DNA from 3 places in the Lentzea sp. NPDC059081 genome. Region 3 is predicted to be linked to each of the others. Evidence: riboswitches for the same ligand, from Rfam matches in the RefSeq annotation. Region 3 holds a riboswitch; each other region holds the start of a gene.

Region 1 (6,641 bases), on a different contig from region 3:
GTGGGTCTGGCCGTGCACCACCTGGCCGCACCCGAACGCGCCGCGGAGCTGGCGACCCGGCTGGACGAACGCCTCCCCGGTTCGACGGGATGCGTGATCTCCGAGGTCGGCGCGGTCATCGGCGCGCACACCGGACCGGGCGTGCTGGGCGTCGTGGTGCTGCCGGGAGGACCCGACAGCATCCCACAGACCCCCGACAACTCCCCGTCCCCGAGCCACGAGTGATCGCGACCTGTCCACAACCCGCGAGTAATCCACAGCCCCGGAACTCACCCCACCTCCCCACCCGTCCCGCTCCGTAACGTCGCCCGCATGTTGCCCCGCCCCCATCCGGACGACCGCCCGAGCGAACGCCTGGCCGCCCTGGCCGAGAAGGTGCGAGCCGACCCGACCCTGGTCTTCGCGCGTTCCGAGGACTCCGACGAACACGGTCCGCCCCGCCGCCGCTTCACCCTGCCCCGCCTCCCGCGCCGAGGACTGCTGGGCCTCGGCGTAGCCGTGGCCTGCACGGTGATCGGCCTGGGCAGCTGGTGGCAGAGCCCGGCCGCCGAACAGGCACCGGCCCTCGCCCTGGTGAGCACCACGGCCCCCGCGCCCGAACTGGTCGTGAACGTCATCGGCGAGGTGACCACCCCTGGCCTGGTGACGGTCACCTCCGGCGCGAGGGTGGCCGACGCCCTCCGCCTGGCCGGCGGCCTGAAACCGGGCACGGACCTCCACGACCTGAACCTCGCCCGCAAACTGGCCGACGGCGAACAGATAGCCGTGGGCATCCCGCCCCCGGCAGCGCCCAACGCCCCGAACGCCGCCCCGGCCAAGCTGAACCTGAACGCCGCCACCGCCGCCGAGCTCGACACCCTTCCCGGCGTGGGCCCGGTGACGGCCCAGCGCATAGTCGACCACCGCACCCGCAAGGGCCCCTTCGCCTCGGTCGACGCGCTCCGCGACGTGGAAGGCATCGGCGACTCCAAACTCGCCAAGCTGGCCGACCTGCTCCACACCTGACCAGCGCCCCGTCCGTGGTCTCCCACCGCCCGCACCGAGCGGCCCGCGCCCTCGTGCTGGTCGAGCAAAGCCCGTGCCCATCGCGAGGCCCGCCCATCGCGGACGCGTTCGGTTGACCTCCAGCCCCGCCTGTGGCAGCCCGCTCAATCCCCGCCTGGCCGCCCCACTCCGGCCGCACCCCGAGTCCACGCACTTCCAGGAGTCAGCCATGCCCTCAGTCCGGATCACCCGCTACGCCAGCTCCCACCACCCCGGCACCCGCCGACGCCGCCCGGCGAGCCGCGGCCCTCAGACCTGCCCGCGATCCACCCACCCCCACACCCTCCCGCCACCTGACCGGCCCGGCCACGGCGACCTTCCCGCACACCGGAGGTCCCGGTGCCCCGCACACACCCGGTAGCCCACGACTACCGCCTGGCCCCGGCCGCGGCGGCGGTGTGGACCACAGCCGTGGCCGGCCTCTTCCTCAGCTGGCAGGCGGCCGTCCTGACAGGACTGACCGCAGGAGCGATCGGCTTCGCGGCCTGGCGCCGGGCGTGGTGGACCAGAACGTGTGCCATCGCCCTGCTGATCTCCGGACCGGTGGCGGCGGCCTGGGTGGGCGGGAACGTCCTGAGAGCCGAGACCCATCCGCTCCGCCTGGCCGCGGACGAAGGCCGCAGCTCCACGCTGACGGTGGAGGTCGACACCAGGCCCAAGGGCATTCGTGCGGAAGGGTTCGGCGGTCAGCAGGGCGGCGTCGACCACGTGATCTTCACGGCGACCACCGATGGCGCCCATCTGGTGCTGCTGGCGCCAGCGGACAAGTGGCGTGACCTCTTGCCAGGCCAACAGGTCACGGTGAAAGGCACGCTCGCCCCACCCCGCGGCGGCGACCTGGCGTCCGCGCTGCTGCGAGTCCGCGGGCCGCCGATCGACCCGCGACCACCTCCGGTCTGGCAGACCTGGGCGGACGGGCTCCGGGACGGTCTGCGTCAGGCCAGTGCCGTCCTGGACGACGAGGAGGCCGGGCTGCTTCCGGCACTCGTGGTGGGCGACACCGACCGCATGGTGCCGCGCATCGTCGACGAGTTCCGCACGGCCGGCCTCGCTCACCTGCTCGCGGTGAGCGGCGCGAACCTGGCCATCGTCTGCGGTGTGGTCTACCTGCTCCTGCGGAGGTTCGGTCCCCGTCAGGCCGCGGTCGCCGCGATGGTGGCGCTGGTCGGGTTCGTGGTCCTGGCCGGACCGGAGCCCAGCGTGCTGAGGGCCGCGGTCATGGGTGCGGTGGCGTTGCTGGCACTGGTGCTCGGACGGGAACGGTCCGCGGTGCCGAGCCTCGCGACGGCGGTGTTCGTCCTCGTGCTCGTCGATCCGGCGCTGGGCGGTGATCCGGGGTTCGCGTTGTCCGTGATCGCGACGGCGGCTCTGGTTCTGGTCGCTCCGAGGTGGGCACGGGCGCTCAAGGAACGCGGCGTGCCGAGCGGGCTGGCCGAGGCGGTCGTCATCCCGACTGCCGCGAGCCTCGCCACCGCTCCGGTGGTGGCCGGGCTGAGCGGTCAGGTGAGCCTGGTGTCGGTGGTCGCCAACCTCGTCGCGGGGCCGGTGGTCGCGCCGGCGACGGTGCTCGGGGTGGTGGCGGCGGTCGTCGCGCCGGTGTGGCCGGACGCGGCCGAGCTGCTCGTCCACGTCGCCGGGCCCGCGGTGACCTGGCTGGTCCAGGTCGGGCGGCAGGCGGCGACCGTGCCCGGTGCGGCGGTCGGCTGGCCGGAGGGCTGGGCCGGGGCGGTCGCGTTGACGGCGGTCGTGGCGGTGACGGTGTTGCTGCTGCGTTTCAAGAAGACGCGGACGTTGGTCGTCGCGGTGCTGGTCGGCGGGTTCGTGGTGCTGGTGCCGCTGAAGGTGGTGGCGCCGGACTGGCCGCCGGAGGGCTGGAAGGTCGTCAGCTGCGACGTCGGCCAGGGTGACGCGCTGGTGCTCGCCACGGACGACGCCGACCGGGCGGTCCTCGTCGACACCGGGCCTGATCCCGGTGCGGTGGACCGGTGCCTGAAGACGTTGGGGATCAAGAGGATTCCGCTGCTCGTGCTGACGCACCTGCACGCGGACCACGTCGGCGGTCTCGACGCGGTGCTCACCGGGCGTGCGGTGGGAGCCGTGGCGGTCGGGCCGCTCAAGGAGCCCGACTGGGCGTGGAGGGAGGTCAGCGCGCGGGCCCGCGCTCATGGCGTGCGGGTCGTGGAACCGAAGGCGGGGGAGCGGTTCGCCCTGCCGGGACTGGAGCTGGAGGTGCTGGGGCCGCGGCATCCGCCGGTCGCCCAGGACGCGAACACGACGGTGAACGACTACTCGCTCGTGCTCAAGGCCCACACGAGAGCGGGCCGGGTGCTGCTCACCGGTGACGTCGAACTGGCCGGCCAGGCGTCGTTGCTGGGAGAGCGGGACCTCGGCGCCGAGGTGCTCAAGGTGCCGCACCACGGGTCGCGGTACTCGCTGCCGGCGTTCCTCAAGGCCGTGCGGCCGCGGGTCGCGCTGGTGAGCGTCGGCGAGAACAACAGGTACGGGCACCCGAGTCCGCACGTGATCGACGCGCTGCGGACGGGAGGTGCGTTGGTGTTGCGCACGGACAAGGACGGCGACCTGGCGGTGTTGCCGGGGAACCGAGTCGTACGAAGGAGAAGAGATGGTCTGGGTCAGGCTGTACAACCCCCGCTACCCGATTCCCGGTGGCACGCCGGGCTTCGCGTGGGCGCTCTGGCAGGTGGGCTACTCGCCCTCGCCGTGGCCGCACGACGAGCTCAAGCCCGATTTCGGTTACTACATCTGCGAAACACTCGCCGACGGCACACGCGCCATCACGCACAAGGCGAAGACCACGCACGTGCTGCCGCCCACGAAGGCCGAGACGCCGGAGGAGGCGTACGACCTCGTGTCGGAGTTCGTGTTCGACGACGCGCTGCGGATCGCGCCGCACGTCTGGCACGACTACCACTACAACGCGCTCAAGGCGGAATCCGCGTGGCCGAAACAAGTCGCGGCGTGGCGTGCGAACGCGCTTCCGGTCGGGCCGCACGTGATGGACGGCCTGCAACGGTTCCCGCGCACCGGGTGGCTCAAGACGGACGCGATCTCCTTCTGAGGCAAGGAGATCGCGTCCGGGAGGAGGTGATGACTAGCGCAGCGCGTTGATGACGGCCTCGGCCGACGGCGGGACCGTCGCGCGCGGGCCGATCGTGTCGCCCAACGCGTCGAGGGTCTTGAGGCCGTCGCCGGTGATGAGCAGCACGGTCTCCGCGTCCGGGTCGAGCTGGCCCGACTCGATCAGCTTCTTCGCCGTCGCCACGGTCACGCCGCCAGCGGTCTCGGCGAAGATGCCCTCGGTGCGGGCGAGGAGCTTGATGCCCTCGACGACCTCTTCGTCGGTGACGTCCTCGATCGCGCCGTTGGTGCGGCGGACCGCGTCGAGCACGTACGGGCCGTCGGCCGGGGCGCCGATCGCCAGCGAGCGGGCGATGGTGTCCGGGCGGACCGGGCGGATGACGTCGTGGCCGGCCTTGAAGGCGGCGGAGATCGGGGAGCAGCCGGTGGCCTGCGCGCCGAAGACCTTGTACGGCGTGGCTTCGACCAGGTCGAGCTGGCCGAGCTCGCGGAACGCCTTGTCGACCTTGGTGAGCTGCGAGCCGGACGCGATCGGCACCACGATCTGGTCGGGCAGGCGCCAGCCGAGCTGTTCGGCGACCTCGTAGCCGAGCGTCTTCGAGCCCTCCGCGTAGTACGGGCGGACGTTGACGTTCACGAACGCCCAGTCCTCGTTCTCCGCGGCGAGTTCCTGGGCGAGGCGGTTCACGTCGTCGTAGTTGCCGTCGACGGCGATCAGGTCGCCTTCGTACACCGCGCTCATGAGGATCTTGGCGCGTTCGAGGTTGGAGGGAACGAGGACGACGGACTTCCAGCCGGCGCGGGCGGCGGCCGCGGCGACGGCGTTCGCCAGGTTGCCGGTGGAGGGGCAGGCCAGCACCTTGAAGCCGAGCTCGCGGGCGGCGGCCAGGGCCACGCCGACCACGCGGTCCTTGAACGAGTGGGTGGGGTTGCCGGTGTCGTCCTTCACCCAGATCTTGCGGACTCCCAGTGCCTTGGCGAGGTTGTGCGCCTCGACCAGGCGGGTGCCGCCGGGATCGGTGTTCGGGTGCTGTTCCACAGTGGACGGAACGGGGAGGAGGCCGCGGTAGCGCCAGATCGACCTGGGGCCGGCTTCGATGTCCTCGCGCCGGATCTTCCCGAAGTCGTAGGCCACTTCCAGCGGCCCGAAACACTCCAGACAGGCGTACTCAGGAGCGAGAGGGGTCTCGTTTCCGCATTCACGGCACAGCAGTGCGCGGGCGGGGCCGAGGTCGAACTTGGTGCTCGTGGGCACAGAGACAGCAGTCATCGCGAGGTATCTCCTCATCTTTCCCGCGAAATCGAACGGGTCGGAATTGGCACCGTGATCGTCCGCGCGCGGTGGTGCACTGCTGCGCTGACGCCGGTTGCCGGGGCTTCTTCGGGCCGGTCCCTCTGCCCCTCTGGATGAGCGGTGTTCAGTTGTGCCTACCAAACTACGGCACCGGTCCGTCGCTCAGCCACCAACGTCCACGATCCGGGACGTGGAAGGATGCGGAGTGTGAGCGCACCGGAGTCACTGCACCTCGTCATCGGCGAGGAGGAGCTGCTGGTCGAACGGGCTGTTCGGGCGGCTCTCGAGGCTGCACGGAAGGTCGATCCGAACGCGGACCTGACCCGTGTGCAGGTGACTGATCTCACCCCTCCTGAGCTGGCCGAGCTGGTCAGCCCGTCGCTGTTCGCCGAGGGGCGCGTGATCGTCCTGCAGAACGCGCAGGACATCGGCAAGGAGGTCGCCGACACGGTGCTCTCCTACACCAAGGCGCCGGCGGACGGGGTCACGCTCGTCGTCGTGCACACGGGCGGTGGTCGCAGCAAGGCGGCCAAGGACCTGCCGGGGCAGCTGAAGAAGGCGGGCGCCGGCGTCACCGAGTGCCCCAAGGTCACCAAGGCCGGTGACCGCGAGGCGTTCGTGCGCAACGAGGTGCGGCAGGCGGGCGGCAAGATCGACCCGGAGGCCGTGGCCACGCTCATCGACGCCGTGGGCACGAACCTGCGCGAGCTCGCCGCCGCGGCGTCGCAGCTCGTGTCGGACACCGACGGCAAGGTGACGGTCGAGGAGATCCGCCGCTACCACCAGGGCAAGGCCGAGGTGACCGGGTTCGCCGTGGCGGAGAAGGCCGTCGTCGGTGACCGGGCGGGCGCCATGGAGGCGTTGCGCTGGGCCATGCAGCTCGGCGTCCCGCACGTGCTCGTGGCGGACGCGCTGGCGGACGCGGTGCGCACGGTCGCGCGGGTGTCCGCGGTCGGCAGGGCAGACCCGTTCAGCCTGGCCGGTCCGCTCGGCATGCCGCCGTGGAAGATCAAGAAGGCGCAGGCCCAGTCCCGCAACTGGGACCAGTCGGGCCTCGCCGAGGCGATGCAGGTGGTCGCGGGCCTCAACGCCGACGTGAAGGGCGTGGCGGCCGACGCCGACTACGCACTGGAACGCGCCGTGCTCAAGATCGTCGCGGCGCACGGCCGTCGTTAGCGATCACCTCGGGCGCGGGATCCGATCA
Region 2 (6,641 bases), on a different contig from region 3:
TACGGGCACCGAGATCCGCACGTAGAGGGCCTCCTTGGACATGGCGCTGAAGGACGCGCCCACCCGGTCCGCCATCTCCGGCCCCTGACCGGGCTGGGCCTGGCCGGTGCCGACGAGCGCGCCGTCGAGCGAGGTCTTGTCCGAGACGGTCAGCCGCACGCCGTTGAGGAACGCGCCTCCGCCCTCGGTGGCCGTGAACATCTCGTCGAACAGCGGGAAGTACACGACGGCGAGCACCGGGCGGCCGTCGCGGACCAGGCTCACGCCGATGTTCCAGTCGGTCATGCCGTGGATCGCGTTCAGGTTGCCGCCGACGGGGTCGATCAGCCACCACTCGCCCTCCGCGAGCGGGCCGGAGCCGTGCTCGTCGTTGAGCCAGCTCGCGGCCGGGTTGATCTCGGCGAGCGCCGGCTCGAGCAGGTCGACGACGGCCTCGTCGTTGGCGCGGACGCCGGCCAGCACGCCGGCGAGGCCGGAGGTGCGCGACTCGGTCGAGTAGCGCTTGAGCAACCGGGCTCCGGCGCGGCGGACGGCGGCGGTGGTGGCGCTGAGCATGGGGTCCTCCAAGATTGTCAGTCATGCAAGCGGATCTGAACCTGCTGACGGTGCTGGACGCCCTCCTCGAGGAGGGCAGCGTGATGGGTGCGGCCGAGCGGCTGCACCTGTCGTCCCCCGCGGTCAGCAGGACGCTGGGACGGATCAGGAAGGTGACGGGCGACGACATCCTGGTGCGGACGGGCCATTCGATGACGCCGACGCCGTACGCGCTGGGGATCGCCGAGGAGGTGCGCCGGCTGGTGCGGGAGGCCAACGCCGTGCTCTCGCCGAGCCGGGAGCTGGACCTCGCCACGCTGGACCGCACGTTCACGATCCAGTGCCACGACGCCCTCGCGTCGTCGCTGGTGCCGGTGCTGGTCGGGAAGATCGCGGAGCAGGCGCCCGGTGTGCGGTTGCGGGTGCTGGCGGAGCAGTCCTCCGACACCGACGACCTGCGGCACCGGATCGACCTGGAGCTCGGCGGCGGCGCCCCGGACCTCCCGGAGTTCCGCTCGGAGACCCTCGGCACCGACCCGATCGCCGTGGTCATGCGGCCCGGCCACCCGTGCGCCGGCCACCTCGACCTGCCCGCTTACGCCTCGCAGTCGCACGTGCTGGTGTCCCGGCGTGGCCGGCTCACCGCGCCGATCGACGACCTGCTGGCCTCGCAGGGCCTGCGCCGCAGGGTGATCGCGACGGTGGCGACGGTGCACTCCGCCCTGCAGATCGCGGCCGCGAGCGACGTCCTGGTCACCACCACGACGGTGCTGTGCCGGCCGTTGATCGAGGCGTTCGGGCTGGTCACCCGGCCGTTGCCCGCCGAGTCGCCGGAGGCCCCGGTCAACTGCAACTGGCACCAGCGCTACGACTCGGACCTCGCGCACGCCTGGCTGCGCGACCAGGTGCGAGCAACCCTCACCGACGTCTTACGACAGCGGTAGGGCCACGGCGCCGGCGAAGCGCGGGTTTTCCGCCTCGTCCAGCATCGCGGCCGCCACGGTGTCGCGGCTGACCTTCGCCGAGAGGTCGAACGGCGGCGCCTCGTCCAGGCCGGCCGTGCGCCTGGTCGCGCTCTCGGGTTCGTCGGTCAGCACCCCGGCGTGGAAGACGGTGCCCCCGGCGGCGAGCACGGCGGTGTCGGCGGCGACCTTGTCCGGGATCCGGTCGCCGAAGAACTTCTCCAGCACGGCGGCGCCCTCGCCGGCGGCTTCGGCGGACGGGCCCGTGCCGTAGGCGCCGAGCCAGATGACGCGCCGCGGCTCGGCCGCGAGGACCGCCTTGGCGCCGGCGGACAGGACGCCCGGGACGTCGGTGCCCAGGCCGGACAGGACGACGGAGTCCGGGCCGACGACCGCGGCGATGCTCGCCGGGTCGCTCACGTCGCCCGCGACCTTGCGGAGGTTCTCGTGGTCGAGGTCGATCCGCTCGGGGTCGCGGGCGATGGCGGTGACGGTGTGGCCGCGCTCCAGGGCCTTCCTGGCCAGAGCGAGACCGGTCCGTCCGGAGGCTGCGAGAACGATCAGGTTCATGCCGGCAACGCTATTGAGCGCACCGATTAACATCAAGTGCAACGTCGTCAAGCGATGATTTACCTGAAGTAAATCAGCCTTCCTCGCGGAGCTTCTCCAACGCCTGCGCCAGGTCGTCCGGGTAGTCCGAGGTGAACGTGACCCACTGCCCGTCGGCGGGGTGGTGGAACCCGAGCTGCCGCGCGTGCAGCCACTGCCGCGTGACGCCGAGGCGCTTGGCCAGCGTCGGGTCGGCGCCGTAGGTCAGGTCGCCGACGCACGGGTGGTGCAGCGCGGAGAAGTGCACGCGGATCTGGTGCGTGCGGCCGGTCTCCAGGTGCACCTCGACGAACGACGCCGCGCGGAACGCCTCGATCACCTCGTAGTGCGTGATCGACGGCTTGCCGGAGTTCATCACCGCGAACTTGTAGTCGTGCTTCGGGTGGCGGTCGATCGGCGCGTCGATGGTGCCCTTGATCGGGTCCGGGTGGCCCTGCACGATCGCGTGGTAGACCTTGTCGACGGTCCGCTCCTTGAAGGCGTGCTTCAGCGCGGAGTACGCGGACTCGGACTTGGCCACCACCATCACGCCCGTCGTGCCGACGTCGAGCCGGTGCACGACGCCCTGGCGCTCGGCGGCGCCGGACGTGGCGACGCGGTGCCCGGCTGCGGCGAGCCCGCCCACGACGGTCGGCCCGGTCCAGCCGGGCGACGGGTGCACGGCGACGCCGACCGGCTTGTCGACGACGATGATGTCGTCGTCCTCGTGGATGATCTTCAGGCCCTCGACGGGGATCGCCTGGACGGTGATCGGCTGCGGCGGCGCCGGCAGCGTGATCTCGAGCATCGACCCGGCCGTGAGGCGGTCGGACTTGCCGACGACCCGGCCGTCGACCAGCACGTCGTCGGCGTCGGCGATGGCCGCGACGGCGGTGCGGGACAGGCCGAGCAGCTTCGCGAGGCCGGCGTCGACGCGCATGCCGTCCAGACCGTCGGGAATCGGCAGCGTTCGGTATCCGCTCACGCGGGGCCTCGACCTTCTTCTGGCTGTGGTTCGCCTCTCGTGCGCCTGAGCTGGGCGTTCTTCACCAGCGACCACACCGGGCAGAACCACGAATTTACCAGCCGCGCTAGTCGGGCTTCGCGAGCCCGTCCTGCTCGACGGCGACGGGAGACTCTTCGTCCTTGGTGATCGTCCCGTCGTAGTCGTGCTGCATGAGCGCGAGCACGATGATCGTCGCGCCACCGCCGACGATCGCCATGTCGGCGATGTTGAACACCGGCCACACGCCGCCGTACGGGTCGAAGAGCGACAGGAAGTCGACGACGTGGCCGCGCATCGGTCCCGGCTCGCGGAACAGGCGGTCCGCGAGGTTGCCGACGGCACCGCCCAGCACCAGGCCGAGCCCGGCCGCCCAGCCCTGCGAGCGGAGGTTGCGCGAGATCCAGACGATGAACCCGGCGACGCCGAACGCGATCAGCGCGAGGATCCACGTCCAGCCCTCGGCCAGCCCGAAGGCGGCACCGGGGTTGCGGACGAACGTCAGGTAGAGTGCGCCGCCGAAGATCTTGATCGGGTCGGCGCCCTCGAGGAACGCCACGGCCGAGACCTTGGTGAGCACGTCCAGCGCCAGCACGCCGGCGGCCAGGACCGCGAGGAACCTCGTCCGCGGTTCCGGCAGCGAACCGGTGAACGAGAAGCCCTCGACGACGTCGTCGTCCTCCGCCTTCGCGGGGGCCGGCGCCTCGGCCTTGTCCTCCACGACGGGTGTCACGACCTCGAAGACGGGCTTCTCCGGCTCGCTGACCAGCGTCTCCGCCGGTTTCTCCGCGGCCTTCCCGCCGTCTTTCCCGGCGGCCTCCGCGGAGACCTTCTCGTCGGCCTTGGGCTCGTCCGTCACCAGGTCATTGTCCACTCCAGGGACTACGCGAGAAACGGCGGCAGGGTTCGGCCGTCGTCCTCGGCGACCCAGCGGCCGTCGCGCTGCGCGTACGTCCACTTCGGACCCTCGGTGACGAGAGTGCGCAGCGCCGCGACCAAACGGTCGACGTGCTCCACCGTCGTGCCGAGGCCGATCGACGCGCGCACGGCACGTTCTTCGTGCGACCCGACCTGCTTGACCAGACGGCCCACGATGACGTGCGCGCAGAACGCGCCGTCGCGCACACCGATGCCGTACTCGGCCGAGAGCGCCGCCGCGAGGAAGCCCGCGTCGAAGCCGGAGACCGTGAAGCTCACGACGCCGACCTTGTCCGCGTCGGACAGGATCCTGAGCTCGCGGAAGCCGGGGATCGTGCGCAGGCCTTCACGCAGACGCGCGAGCAGCTCCTGCTCGTGCGCGACGGTCTGCTCCCAGTGCCGCGACAGGATCTCGCAGGCCGCGGCCAGCGCGTGCACGCCCACGACGTTCGGGCTGCCGGCCTCGTGCCGTTCGGGCACGGCGGACCACGCCACGCCGAGCCGGTCGCCGTGGTCGGTGACCTTCGACGTCGCGCCGCCGCCCACCAGGTACGGCTGGGCCTGCTGCAGCCAGTCGGCGCGGCCCACGAGCACACCGGCGCCGAACGGCGCGTAGATCTTGTGTCCGGAGAACGCGATGTAGTCGACGTCGAGCTCACGGGCGTCGATCGGGCGGTGCGGGGCGAGCTGCGCGGCGTCGAGCGCGACGCGGGCGCCGTGCCGGCGGGCGACCTTCGCGAGCTCCGCGACGGGCCACAGCTCCCCCGTGACGTTGGACGCCCCGGTGACGATCACGAGCCGAGGGCCGACCGGGGCGGCGGCCAACGCCCGGTCCAGCGCCGCGAGGGCCGCGCCGGACGACGAAGGGGCGGGAATGCGCTGCACGTGCGGACCGCGCCACGGCAGCAGCGCGGCGTGGTGCTCGCTGTCGAACAGCACAACGGCGGTGTTGCGGGGAACGCTGCGCGCCAACAGGTTCAGCGAGTCCGTGGTGTTGCGGGTGAAGACGACGGTGTCGGACGAGCGGGCGCCGACGAACTTGCGGATGCGGTCGCGCGCCTGCTCGTAGACGCGGGTCGAGACCTGCGAGGCGAACCCGGCGCCGCGGTGCACGCTGGCGTACCAGGGCAGCAGCTCGTCGACGGCGTCGCGCACCTCCTGCAGGCACGGCGCGCTCGCCGCGTGGTCGAGGTTGGCGTACGTGACGCGCTCTCCGGTGACGAGGGGAACCCTCAGGTCAGCGCCGACGACAGCCGGAACCGCCGTGGTGGTGCTGGGGGTGATCGCGAGCGTCATCGAGCTGCCTCCGAGGCCAGGGGCCCCGTTGAGCGAAGGCCCGCGCTTGACCGGCGCCCCGCGCGCCGGACCAGGTCCTCACCAAGGGCACCCCACCGCGGTTGGAGGGTTGCCGGCCAGCAAGCTTGGGCTTGACGCTGGCTCTCATGACCTGCCGACGACGTTAGCGGAGCCCGCGGCGCCCGTCGACACCCGATCACATGCTGAGAAGCATCGGGAACCGACTCAATCGCCCGTCTCGCCCTTCCACCGTGCGTAGCGACCGGCCCGGTCCACGGCACGAACGCGCCGCTCAGCGGCCTCGCGCGCCTCCTCGGTGGTGACGATGAGCAACTGGTCGTCGGTCTGCAGCCTGGTCGTCGGCTGTGGCGTGAAACTCTTCCCGCCGCGCACCACGAGGCTCACCGTGGCGCCGCTCGGCAGCCTCAGCTCGGACATGTAGACGCCGTGCAGCTTCGACCCGCGCTGGATGTGCACCTGCAGCAGCTCGGCGCCCAGCTCGTCCAACGGCGAGGAGTCGACCTGGACCTCCTGCGGCTCCCCCGCGCGCACCAGCCCGAGGCGCCGCGCGAGGAACGGCAGCGTCGTCCCCTGCACCACGGTCAGCACGATGACCAGCACGAACACGACGTCGACCAGCTCACGCGCGCCTTCGACGCCCTGGATCAACGGGATCAGCGCGAACACGATCGGCACCGCGCCGCGCAGGCCGGACCAGGAGAGGAACGCCTGTTCGCGCCAGGGCACCTTGAACGGCAACGAGGACAACACCACCGACAGCGGCCGGGCCACGAACGTCAGCACCACACCCGCGATCAGCGCGGGGACCAGCACGTCCAGCAACCGCATCGGCGAGGCGTAGAGGCCGAGCAGCACGAACAGCCCGATCTGCGCGAGCCAGCCGAGGCCTTCGGCGAACGAGAGCGTGTCGGCGCGGTGCGGCAGCCGGGCGTTGCCGAGGACGAGCGCGGCGACGTAGGTGGCGAGGAACCCGGACGCGTGCGCGAGATCGCCCGCGGTGTAAGCGATCACGCACACCGCGACGGTCGCGAGCGGGTAGAGACCGGTGGCGGGCAAGGCCGCGCGTCTCAGCCCCGCACCGCCGAACACGCCCAGCACGACACCGATGAGCGCGCCTGCGGCCAGTTCGTAGACCACGAGAAGGGGCGCCGTCCAGGAGATCTGGTCGGACGAGGCCAGCAGCACGACCGCGATGTAGACCGGTGCGTCGTTGAGACCCGACTCCAGCTCGAGCGCGCCGGTGAGCCGCGCGCCGACACCCAGCGACCGCAGGACGCTGAAGACCGCGGCCGCGTCCGTCGACGACAGCACCGCGCCCC
Region 3 (6,641 bases):
AGGACATCCTCAAGATCCTCGACGCCGAGGGCGCACCGTCCACTGTGGTCTTCCACTGCTTCTCGGGCGACGCGGACTTCGCCCGGCGGTGCGTCGACGCGGGGTACGTGCTCTCGTTCGCGGGCCCGGTGACGTTCAAGAACGCCCGAGCGCTGCGGGAGGCGGCCCAGCTGGTGCCGCAAGATCAGCTGCTGGTCGAGACGGACGCACCGTTCCTGACGCCTCATCCGTTCCGGGGGCGCCCGAACGAACCCTATTGTGTGAATTACACAGTTCGGGATCTGGCGACGCTCCGTGGCGAAGATCTTTCTGAACTCTGCTCCGCCGTCACCCGTAATGCTCAACGAGTGTTCGGGCTCGGCTACTGAGATGCGACTTGAGACGAACGGAGCAAGGGGTTGCTACCCCCATGGGGTGACTGACGTCACAACATTGGCGGGGGTGTTTGCGCAACGTCGGCTACCCCGTTACTGTCCCGTGACCGTGCCACCTGAGCCGAGGTTGTCGGTTCGGAGCACGCCCGCAGTCGGGGCGGGACCGAAGCCAGAAGTGCGAAGAAGCGAGACCACGTAGGAGGAGTTGCCGGGAATTTCGAGTTCCAACTCGAATGATCTTGTCAACGCCAACTGTGCGGTGGCCTCGGAGCTTCCGCAATGGAGGTATCGATCCAGTGTCTGGAAGCGACAGAACTGCCGCTCCGTACGACTTCAACGACGACACCGACTGGTTCACGCCGGTCGGGCAGACGTCGGTGAGCGTCATCGACCCCCACCCGAGCTTTCCCGCCGGTGCGCTGACCATCACGCCCGCGGACGTGCTCGAGGTGCTCGGCCCGGACGCGGACGACCTGCTCGCCACGGCCAACGTCGACGTCGACGAGCTGATCCGTCTCATCAACGCCGAGACGACGATCATGCCGCCCCTCGTCCTCCCGACGGAGGAAGAGGAGAAGCAGGACCCGCAGCTGCTCGTCACGGCCGTCTCCTCGTGGAAGCGCCGCTTCCTCAAGGGCGCGGTGGCCGCGATCCTCGTCTCGATCTCCGGCGGCGGCGTGACCGCCATGGCGATGGACAAGTCGCTGACCGTCGAGGTCGACGGCGCCCTGCAGACCGTCCACTCCTACGAGGGCACGGTCGGCGAGGTCCTGGCGGAGGAAGGCATCGTCGTCGGTGAGCACGACGCCCTGTCCCCGTCGCTGAACACCCCGATCTCCGACGGCGGCAAGATCAGCCTCGACCGGGGCCGCTTGCTGAAGATGAGCGTCGACGGCCAGGCCCGCGAGGACTGGGTCCGCTCGGTCACCGTCGAGGAAGCCGCGAAGCAGATGGGCGTCCCCCTCGAGGGCGCCTGGATGTCGGCCCCCGGCGGCCAGGACGTCCCGCTCGACGGCATGAGCGTCGAGGTCAAGACCCTCAAGAGCGTCAAGCTCTTCGACGGCGCCAACCCGGTCCGCGAGGTCAAGACCACCGCCCTCACGGTCGACGAGCTCCTCAAGGGCGAGAACCTCACCCTCGGCCCGGAGGACGCGATCCAGTCCGGCGCCGACGTGCGCCTGGCCACCGGCGCCGAGGTCTACATCTCCCGCACCGGCGTCACGGTCATCAACGTGAACGAGCCGGTCGCCCCGCCGGTCGAGAAGACCAACGACCCGAACATGAACGCGGGCGAGCAGAAGGTCACCGAACCGGGCGAAGCCGGCGAGCAGACCTCGCAGTACCGCGTGACGGTGAAGAACGGCAAGGAGATCAGCCGCGAGAAGATCGGCGGCAAGGTCACCAAGGAGCCGAAGCCCAAGAAGATCACCGTGGGCACCAAGCCCCTCCCCGACGGCGCGGTCTGGGACCGCCTCGCCGGCTGCGAGGCAGGCGGCAACTGGGCCATCAACACCGGCAACGGCTACTACGGCGGCCTCCAGTTCAACGCGAGCACCTGGGCCGCCTACGGAGGCACCGCCTACGCGGCCCTCCCGCACCAGGCCACCCGCGAACAGCAGATCGCCATCGCCACGAAGCTGCGCGACGGCCGCGGCGGCACGTACTCGGCCTGGCCGGGCTGCCGCGCGAAGCTGGGCCTGCCGTAAACCGCACCACCCCTTCCCGATCCCCAGACGAAGGCCGCCCGTGCACCACGGGCGGCCTTCGTCGTGCCTGGAGGGGGAGGGGCGCAGCCAACGGCGAAGCCGAGGCCCCAGCCAATGCCGAAGGCGAGGCGAAACAACCCCCGCACTCCCAACCGCGATGCCGAAGGCGAGCCGTCTTCCCTTACGCCGCCGGGTAGCGGTGAACCCACTCGTGGTTAGGCGATTGGGGCTTGACTTTGGGTGCGAGGTGCTACCACTTGTGGATCGGCCGGTTGCGAAGCATCCGGCCTTTTCCGGCCGAACCAGCGCCTCGCAAGGGACCCGAAGTCAAGCCCCAATCGCAATCGTCGCGGAGCGGCGATGTACCCAGTCTTTCGTCCGAGGTGCACGACCACGCTGGAACAGGCACCAGACCGCACTGGCGACCACGCTGGAACAGGCACGGAACCGCCACAGGCGACCACGCTGGAACACGGAACCAGCCAACCGCGACCACGCTGGAACCCGGTGCGAGAATGCAGGACGTGAGCCTGCTGGGACCCGCCGAAGTCCGCCGTCTAGCCAACGAGCTGGACATCCGCCCAACCAAAAAACTGGGCCAGAACTTCGTCCACGACCCCAACACGGTCCGCAAGATCGTCGCATCCGCCAACCTCACCGATGAGGACGTAGTCCTCGAGGTAGGCCCAGGCCTGGGCTCCCTGACCCTCGCCCTGCTCCCAGCAGCCAGCCAAGTGGTAGCGGTGGAAATCGACCCACCCCTGGCAAACAGGCTCCCCCGAACAGTCCAGGAACACGACCCGGACAACGCGAACAAGCTCCACGTCGTCCTCAAGGACGCCATGAAAGTCACCCAAGAAGACCTGCCGGTGCAACCCACGGCGATCGTCGCCAACCTCCCGTACAACGTCGCCGTCCCGGTGGTCCTCCACCTCCTGCACGAGCTCCCCACCCTCCACAAAGGCCTCGTCATGGTCCAGGCGGAGGTGGCCGACAGGATGGCCGCGAAGCCGGGCAACAAGATCTACGGCGTCCCGAGCGTGAAGCTCGCCTGGTACGCCGAAGCGCGAAAAGCGGGCGCCATCGGCAAGAACGTCTTCTGGCCCGCTCCGAACGTGGACAGCGGCCTGGTCTCGTTCACCAGACACGAAAAGCCACTGTCCACGGTGGACAAGGGCAAGCTCTTCAAGATCGTCGACGCCGCCTTCGCCCAGCGCCGCAAGACCCTCAGGGCCGCGCTGAAGGGCACCACCGAGAACGTCGACGAGCTGCTCCAGAAGGCGGGCATCGATCCCCGGCAAAGGGGCGAACAGCTCAGCGTGATCGACTTCATCCGGATCGCCGAGGTCTAGGCCGGGGATCCTTCGGCCAACAGTGTGATCTGTCGAACGAATCGGAATCTGGCTTGCGCAACCGAACGTCCGTCCGGTTGACTGCTACTTGCCATCCGGAGCGACTGAGAGACCTGGCTCTACGACGTCGCAGCAACCACCCGCTGGATGCGGGCAGGTGCTAACGCCAGGACCGATGGAGGATCACCATGGGTACCACGCGAATGCTGACGCGCCGTCGAGTCGTCGACCAGTGCCGTCGCACCGCTTCTGCATGTCGTCGCCACCTCGTCTAAGGCGCCTTCTCACAGTCCTTTGACGCGGCCCTCCCGAAGCACGAGGGGCGCACACACCTGAGCAGAAACTTCGACCGCGCACGCCCGTACCAGCCGGGCGAGGTGCCGTCGCGCGCAGCCGTGGAGCAGAAGTGATCACTGTCGAAAACCTCACCAAGTCCTTCCAGGGTGTCAGCGCCCTGAACGGCGTGACCCTCGACGTCGAGGCGGGCTCCGTGCTCGGCGTCGTCGGCCCGAGCGGGGCCGGCAAGTCGACGCTCGCCCGCTGCGTCGCGCTGCTCGAGCGTCCCGACTCGGGTGCGATCCGCGTCGACGGCACCGACATCACGAGCCTCGACGGAAGCGCGCTCCGCGCTGCCCGCCGGCAGATCGGCGTTGTGCCGCAAGGGGATTCGCTCCTCCGGCAGCGCACGGCGGCCGGCAACATCGCCCTGCCGCTGGAGAGCGCGGGCGTGCCGGGGCCGCAGCGCCGCACCCGTGTGGGCGAGCTGCTCGACCTCGTCGGGCTGACCGACAAGGCCGCCGCCTACCCCGACCAGCTGTCCGGCGGGCAGCGCCAGCGCATCGCCGTGGCGCGTGCCCTCGCCGCCAACCCGTCCGTGCTCCTCGCCGACGAGCCCACCAGCGCCCTGGACCCCGAGACCACCGGCTCCGTGCTGACCGTGCTCGACCGTGCGCGCGCCGAGCTCGGTGTGACCGTCCTCGTCGTCACGCACGACATGGGCGTGGTCCGGAAGATCTGCGACGACGTCGCGGTGCTGGAGCAGGGTCGCGTCGTGGAGCACGGCAAGGTCCTCGACCTGGTCAACAGCCCCACGAGCCGCACGAGCTCCGCGCTGCTGCCCGCCGTCGACCTGAACCCGATCAACGAGACCGCCTACGACCGGGTCGCCGACGTGGTGCTCGTCGGGTTCGCCGCGGTCGGCGCGCTGCTGCCGGAGGCGGCCCACCGGTTCGGCGTGGAGCTGAACATCGTCGGTGGTGGCCTCACCCGGCTGGGCGAGACGCCCGTCGCGCGCTTCCGCCTCGGCCTGAACGGCGAGCGCTCCGACTCCGCTCTCGAGTGGATCGGCGAGGCCGGCGGTGCGGTGCAGAGGTCCCTGAAGGGGCCGCAGGGAGTAGCTGCGTGAGGTCTGCAACACCCTGGTCCGACGTGATCTCGTATCTCGTCGAGGCCACCGGAGAAACGCTGTACATGGTCGGCGTCTCCACGATCATCGCAACACTGCTGGGCGTTCCCGTGGGTGTTTGGCTGCAGCTCACCGCCAAGGGCGGGCTGCGGCCGAACGCCGCGGTGCACAGGATCCTGAGCTTCGTCACCGACCTGGGCCGCTCGATGCCGTTCATCGTGCTGCTCGTGGCGCTCACGTCGGTCACCCGCCTGATCGTCGGCGGCTCCATCGGCAGCACGGCGGTCATCGTGCCGCTGGCCGTGGGAGCGATCCCGTTCGTCGGGCGGCTCGTGCAGAACATCCTGTCCGAGGTGCACGTGACCGTGGTCGAGGCCGCGATCACCACCGGCGCCTCGACGCTGAGGATCGTCAGGAGCGTGCTGATCCGCGAGTCGCTGCCCGCGCTGATCAACGCCATCGGCGTTACCGTGATCGCCCTCATCGGGTACTCGGCGATGGCCGGCGTGATCGGCGGCGGTGGCCTCGGCGACCTCGCCATCCGCGAGGGCTACCAGCGCTTCAACGACCGGATCCTGTGGAGCACCGTGGCGTGGCTCGCCGTGCTCACGACCGTGATCCAGCTCGGTTTCACCCGTGCCGCCCGTGCGTCCGACCGGCGCCGGCACGCCTCCGTCTGAACCAGTAGAAAATTCTCAAAAGGAACATCATGCGTATTAAGGCTGCCCTGATCGCGGTCGCTTTGACTGTTTTGTCCGCCTGCTCGTCCGGCTCCAGCGCGTCCGACACGCTCAAGGTCGGCGTCTCGCCCGTCCCGCACGCCCAGATCCTGAAGTACGTGGCCGACAACCTCGCCGCGCAGAAGGGTCTGAAGATCGAGGTCGTCGAGTTCACCGACTACGTGCAGCCCAACACGGCGCTGGTCGACGGCTCGCTGGACGCCAACTACTTCCAGACCGTCCCGTACCTGGCGACGTTCACGAAGGAGAGCGGCGCGAAGGTCGAGTGGGTCGCGCCCGTCCACGTCGAGCCGCTGGGCCTGTACTCGAAGAAGTACAAGAAGCTCGACGAGCTGCCGTCGGGTGCCAAGGTCGCCGTGGCCAACGACGCCACGAACGAGGCCCGCGGCCTGAAGCTGCTGGAGGCGAACGGCCTCATCAAGCTCAAGCCGGTCGACCAGCCGACCGTCCGGGACCTCGCGGAGAACCCGAAGGGCCTCCAGTTCGTGCCCCTTGAGGCCGCTCAGCTGCCGCGTTCGCTGGAGGACACCGACGCGTCGGTCATCAACGGCAACTACGCCATCGACGCCGGTCTCAAGCCCGCCACCGACTCGCTCGCGCTGGAGAAGGCCGAGGGCAACCCGAACGCGAACGGCCTGGTCACGCGCACCGAGCTCAAGGACGACAAGCGCGTGAAGGACCTCGCGGAGCTGCTCGGCTCGCAGCAGGTGAAGGACTACATCAAGCAGACGTACAACGGCTCGGTCATCCCGGTCTGACGGTGACGATGGCCGGGGGAGGAGTCCGGGACCCGAGAACGCCCGTAGGCTGACGTGGTGCTCGCAGTCGTTCCTCCCCCGGTCACAGTTCGCGTCCCGGCCAAGGTCAACCTGCACCTGGCCGTGGGTGACGTGCGCCCGGACGGTTACCACGACCTGGTGACGGTCTTCCAGGCGCTTTCGCTGGTCGACGAGGTCACCGTCGCGGTCGCCGACGAGCCCGGCGTCGAGGTGTACGGAGAGGGCGCCGACCAGGTGCCCACCGGAGCCTCCAACCTCGCCTGGCGCGCCGTCCAGCTGCTCGCG

The links. Region 3 has a riboswitch for S-adenosylmethionine ahead of ACFWV3_RS39235 (methionine ABC transporter ATP-binding protein). Riboswitches for the same ligand answer to the same signal wherever they lie in the genome.
Region 1: linked by a shared signal. The riboswitch ahead of thrC (threonine synthase) and the one ahead of ACFWV3_RS39235 (methionine ABC transporter ATP-binding protein) in region 3 are both predicted to bind S-adenosylmethionine.
Region 2: linked by a shared signal. The riboswitch ahead of ACFWV3_RS11050 (aminotransferase class V-fold PLP-dependent enzyme) and the one ahead of ACFWV3_RS39235 (methionine ABC transporter ATP-binding protein) in region 3 are both predicted to bind S-adenosylmethionine.

What each region holds. Positions count from the first base shown of each region.
Region 1 is NZ_JBHYGW010000048.1:28,184-34,824, forward strand. It holds gene ACFWV3_RS44070 (DegV family protein) at 1-225, shown strand, start outside; gene ACFWV3_RS44075 (helix-hairpin-helix domain-containing protein) at 313-1,005, shown strand; gene ACFWV3_RS44080 (DNA internalization-related competence protein ComEC/Rec2) at 1,384-4,173, shown strand; gene thrC (threonine synthase) at 4,157-5,413, opposite strand; SAM riboswitch class I at 5,425-5,557, opposite strand; gene holA (DNA polymerase III subunit delta) at 5,636-6,613, shown strand.
Region 2 is NZ_JBHYGW010000004.1:114,500-121,140, reverse strand. It holds gene ACFWV3_RS11075 (inositol monophosphatase family protein) at 1-555, opposite strand, end outside; gene ACFWV3_RS11070 (LysR family transcriptional regulator) at 579-1,478, shown strand; gene ACFWV3_RS11065 (NAD(P)-dependent oxidoreductase) at 1,464-2,066, opposite strand; gene ACFWV3_RS11060 (RluA family pseudouridine synthase) at 2,140-3,024, opposite strand; gene lspA (signal peptidase II) at 3,176-3,946, opposite strand; gene ACFWV3_RS11050 (aminotransferase class V-fold PLP-dependent enzyme) at 3,970-5,301, opposite strand; SAM riboswitch class IV at 5,339-5,453, opposite strand; gene ACFWV3_RS11045 (potassium/proton antiporter) at 5,527-6,641, opposite strand, start outside.
Region 3 is NZ_JBHYGW010000031.1:71,376-78,016, forward strand. It holds gene ACFWV3_RS39220 (TatD family hydrolase) at 1-368, shown strand, start outside; gene ACFWV3_RS39225 (transglycosylase family protein) at 671-2,080, shown strand; gene rsmA (16S rRNA (adenine(1518)-N(6)/adenine(1519)-N(6))-dimethyltransferase RsmA) at 2,596-3,432, shown strand; SAM riboswitch class I at 3,521-3,614, shown strand; gene ACFWV3_RS39235 (methionine ABC transporter ATP-binding protein) at 3,839-4,837, shown strand; gene ACFWV3_RS39240 (methionine ABC transporter permease) at 4,861-5,517, shown strand; gene ACFWV3_RS39245 (MetQ/NlpA family ABC transporter substrate-binding protein) at 5,547-6,335, shown strand; gene ACFWV3_RS39250 (4-(cytidine 5'-diphospho)-2-C-methyl-D-erythritol kinase) at 6,393-6,641, shown strand, end outside.